DNA from 2 places in the Nocardia yamanashiensis genome. Region 2 is predicted to be linked to the other one. Evidence: predicted binding sites of a transcription regulator. Region 2 holds the regulator's gene; the other holds the start of a gene.

Region 1 (2,463 bases), 280 kb from region 2:
GGCGGGCCGACCAGCACCAGCACCGCGCCGGACCCGCGTCCGCCCACCACCTCCAGGCCGCGGGCGGCCCGGCGGGAACGGACGGCCAAGTACTCGACCATGCGGTCCTTGACCTCGTCCAGGCCGTGGTGGTCGGCGTCGAGCACCGCGCGCGCCGCCGAAACATCGGTGCTGTCGGTGGTTTTCACGCCCCACGGCAGTTCCAGGACGGTGTCGAGCCAGGTCCGGATCCAACCGGTCTCCGGGCTCTGATCGCTGGAGCGCTCCAGGCGATCGACCTCGCGCAGCGCGGCTTCCCGCACGTCCTTCGGCAGGTCGGCGTTCTCGACCCGGGTGCGGTAGTCCTCCGCGCCCTCGGGCTCGCCTTCGCCCAGTTCCTTGCGAATGGCATTGAGCTGCTGGCGCAGCAGGAATTCCCGCTGCTGCTTCTCCATGCCCTCGCGGACGTCTTCACTGATCTTCTCGGTGATCTCGGTCTCGGCGATGTGCTGGGTGGTCCACTCGATCAGCTTGCGCAGCCGCGCCACGGTGTCCGGGGTGTCCAGGATCTCGCGCTTCTGCTCGTTGCTCAGGTACGACGCCCAGCCGGCGGCGTCGGCCAGCGCGGACGGATCGTTCATCTGATTGACCGCGTCGATCACCTGCCACGCCTCGCGACGCTGCAGCACCGACACGACCAGCTTCTTGTATTCGGCGGCAAGCTCTTTGGTCCGGCCATCGGCGGCCGGAATCTCCACCGGCTCGGCTTCGACCCAGAGCGCCGCACCCGGCCCGGTCACCCCGTGCCCGATCTTGGCCCGGCTCTCGGCCTTCAATACCGCCGCGGGCGCACCGCCCCGCATCCGGCCCACCTGTTCGATGGTGGCCACCACGCCGTAACTCGCGTACCCCTCGTCGAGGCGAGGCGCGACCAACACCTGGTTGACCTTGCCCGCACGGGCGGCATCGATAGCGGCCTGGCTGGACTCGTCGAGTTCGATCGGCACGACCATGCCGGGCAGCACGATCGGATCGGTCAGGAACAGCACCGGCAGGTTCTGAGGGTTGGTCACTTCTCTACCTCTTCCAACATTGAGCGTCTCCTACTCAACTCAGGTTGAGCGATACCCAGTCAACTCCCCGCCTCCCGAACTAATTCCGTGACCTTGTTCGCCCCCGGCGAACACCCGCCAATCCCGCCCTGACCAGCAGCTCAGGGCGATGAAGTCGCGCGGATCTGCCCACGAACATCGCACCAGTCACGGATCACGATCGCTCCCGCGAGGACAAAGGCACCGATCACGACGGGTCCGTGCAGCAAGTCCCGCAGGGCCGAGGCCAGCGCCAGCGCAATACAGCCGAAGCCGATCGACACCGCGAGCCCGGCGCAGCACCGAGCGGATTCGCGCCCAGCGCTGATATCCGGGCGGGTCGGTCCGGACCAGGAAGGCGAAATAGCTGATCATCCAATCGACGTGGATCGCCACCAGCACGACGGCAGCGACTACGAAGATCAGGGACATGGTGGGCGGCGGCATTGACCGGTGATCGAGGTGTTGCCGTGGATGCACGCGCGCAGGGCGAGGACCGAACGCCCGATATCGCCGGGGATCGTCCGGGTACCGACCGCGCCGGCCTCCAGTTCACGAATGGCATTCATGAGCCGTTCCAGCTGCTCGGGATCGTCAGCGGACAGGGCGGCGATGGCGGCGTGTTCCAACTCCGTGAAGCGCGCCAGCCTTCGCAACGTCCCGGCGCGCTTGTCTCCCGGTTGAATCGACCGCATCAATTCGGCGGCCTTTTCGTTCGCGCGCTCGATGGCGGTGAGGGCTGCGGGGAGGTCCTGGTTGCCGAGCTGAGTTGCGGCCCGCCGGCGGAGTTCGCGGATCTCCCAGACAGCGTTCTCGAGTGGGTTGGACGACGTCATCGTGTCCTCCCGGATCGGGGTTGCACTGTTACCCAGTCATCGCGCGTGCATTCGGCTATGTGACAGCAAAGGGTTGGGGACAGGTGTGGGCGGGATCCGCTCGCCACCTCGCTGGCCGCCGAGGGAGTGCTGCTGCCGGGATTCGAATTCGGGCATACCGGCCCGGTGGTGGCGAAGGTCGGGGCGGCCATCACGCTCACCGAGCTGGCCGCGCGGCGGAGCGCATCGCGCATCACGTGTCGTCGACCGTATTGCGGGTGGGGATCGCCCGGCATGCGGTGCCCGATGCTCCCGGTGCTGCAGGTGCTGGACGAAATTCACGCCGCTGGCCGGCAGACGCTGGCCGATCTGCGGAAGCTGGTGACGATACTGCGAGATCCGAACGGCAATGACGAATCCTTCATCGCGCCTGCGGATTTGGCCGAGGCGATCGGCGCGGCGGTGGAGCGGGCACGCGGGCGGCGGGGTGCGAGCGCGCCTGGAGATTCGGATGACGGACAGCACCGTCGATTTCGAGCTGACCGATTACGGCGGGCACGGCGGCGAACCTGAAAGTT
Region 2 (2,463 bases):
TCCAGTTGCAGTCGCACGACCGCGAGATTGCGCAGTACTTCCCGATGTTCGATGACGGTGCCGGTCCAGACCGGCGGGGTGCTCTCCTGATCGGCGGCGTTGATCATGGTCTCGGCGATGACGCCGATGCCCTCGTCCCAGGCCCGCCCGACCTCCTCGGTCCACATCTCGGTGCCCGCGTACGCCTGCAACGCGGCCTTGAGCGACTTCCCCACGGCCGCATAGTGTTCGGCCACCACACCGTACTTGCGATGGTCGCGCCCGAGCTGGGCGAGGAAGGGCAGCAGCTTGTCCGGCTCCTCCAGCCGGTCCACCACATACGCGATGGCCTTCACCAGCCGGTCGCGCTGGGCGTCCAGCGCGGCGGGGAAGAAGTCGCGAACCTGTGGGAAGTCGGTGAAGAGGATGGCGTAGAACGATCGGGCGAGTTTCTCGGGGCCACCATCCTCCGCAGCAACCGCCTTGAACGTCGTTCTTATCAATGCGACGGTCCGCGAATCCATTTGTGTCACAACCCCATTTCGCACTCGAACACAAGCAAGACCGGCGAGTGCAGTGCTGCGGGACACTCGACAGCAGCCGTTGCTCAGCAAGTGTAGGCGAGGTTAGCCAGCAACGGAACGGGACGTTTCAATAACACGCCCTTTAATCCTCGAAAACCTGAACTTTGCGGGTATTCAGAGCAGAAAACAGACTGTTCACCTGTAACACGCCGCACGACACGGGGTTTCGCTCAAGGAACCAGGAGGATTCATTTTGCAAGACTCAGGTACACAGCGACCGAACCGCAACCTCGGCCCGGCTTGAATTCCCTTGCAACATACGGACAAAACTCATGATTTACAGAATGAATTTACCTACCGGTCCGTTTGTAATTCGAACCGATAAAGACACCGCGCCACAGGCGAAAATTACCTCGAACCAGCATATTTCACGCAAATCATCCGCGCGCCCGACTTCCCCCGCGAACGACGCAGGCGGCGACCCGGATTCGGATCGCCGCCTGCGCCGGAGCCGTGAACTACTGTTGCCGACGCCGGTTCCGGGGCTGCCAGACCACGAGCGCGGTGCTGCGCGCCGGCGGGGTCAGGTCCGGCCGGTAGCCCGACCGCAGCCTGTCCACCTCCGCACTCAGCTCCGAGACCCGCTGCTGCAGCTCCTCGACCTGGTTGGTGAGTTCGATGATCCGTTTGATGCCGGCCAGATTGACGCCCTCGTCCTGGGACAGGCGCTGCACCTCGCGGAGCAGCTCCACATCCCGATCCGAATAGCGGCGGCCGCCACCCGAAGTGCGTTGCGGCGACACCAGACCCAAGCGGTCATAGGTGCGCAGCGTCTGGGCGTGCATGCCCGCCAGCTGCGCCGCCACCGAGATCAGGAAGTACTGCGCCTCGGTGCTCTTCTTCGGATCGGAACTCATCACGCACCTGCCCATCCCGCGCGCGGGTCGAAACCACTGGTCTTCTCGGCCTCCGCGTACCGCCGCAGCGCCTCGGTGGCATTGTCGTCCAGCTTCTGCGGGACCGCGACCTTCACGGTGACGAGCAGATCGCCCGCGCCGCCGCCGCGCTTGGGCACGCCGCGGCCGCGCACCCGCAGGGTCCGGCCGTCCGCGGTGCCCGGGGGCACCTTGACGCCGACGCGGCCCTCCAGGGTCGGCACCGAAACCGTTGTGCCCAGCACCAGTTCGGCATAGCTGACCGGCAGCACCAGGGTCAGATCGTCGCCATTGCGGCCGAAGACCTTGTCCTGGCTGACATGCACGGTGACGTACAGGTCACCGGGCGGTGCGCCGCGCAGGCCCGCTTCACCCTGACCGGCCAGCCGGATCCGCTGCCCGTCGCGCACCCCCGGGGGAATGCGCACGGTGATGGTGCGGGTCCGGTTCTGGATGCCGGAGCCCCGGCAGTCCGGGCACGGATCGTCGATGATGGAGCCGGTGCCCCGGCAGTCCTCGCACGGCTCGCTGAAGCCGAACGCGCCCTGATTGCGGCTGACCACGCCGGAACCGTTGCAGTGCGGGCAGACCCGCGGGCTGGTCCCGGGCTTGGCGCCGCTGCCGTGGCAGGTGGTGCAGGCCGCGGGACTGGTCATCCGCAATGGCACCGTCACGCCCTGGGCGGCCTCGCGGAAGCCCAGGGTCGTCTCGGTCTCCACATCGCTGCCGCGGCGCGGCCGCGACGAGGTGCGGGTGCCACCCCGGTTGAACAGGCCGCCCAGGATATCGCCGAGCCCACCGTCGGCGGCGCCGCCGGCGCCGGCGCCGAAGATATCCCCGATATTGAAATCGCCGGAGAACCCGCCGGGCTGGCCGTAGCCCGCACCGGGGGTGAAGCCGCCGCGGCCGAAACCGCCGCCCGCGAACAGCTTTCGTGCTTCGTCGTACTCCTTGCGCTTCTCCGGATCCGACAGCACGGCATTCGCCTCGCTGACGGCCTTGAACCGCTCCTCGGCCTTGGCGTC

The links. The regulator HspR, encoded in region 2, represses chaperone genes until heat shock. The targets are predictions, from matches to a motif close to ANNTGAGTNNNNNNNACTCANNT.
Region 1: a site for HspR is predicted at 1,095-1,117, ahead of lon (endopeptidase La). Genes of this name have one in related genera too.

The regions. Positions count from the first base shown of each region.
Region 1 is NZ_CP089226.1:6,911,221-6,913,683, reverse strand. Features, by position in the region: gene lon (endopeptidase La) at 1-992, opposite strand, end outside; gene LTV02_RS31865 (hypothetical protein) at 1,493-1,906, opposite strand; gene LTV02_RS31860 (ATP-binding protein) at 2,397-2,463, shown strand, end outside.
Region 2 is NZ_CP089226.1:7,189,684-7,192,146, reverse strand. Features, by position in the region: gene LTV02_RS33110 (globin domain-containing protein) at 1-503, opposite strand, end outside; gene LTV02_RS33105 (heat shock protein transcriptional repressor HspR) at 1,022-1,420, opposite strand; gene dnaJ (molecular chaperone DnaJ) at 1,420-2,463, opposite strand, start outside.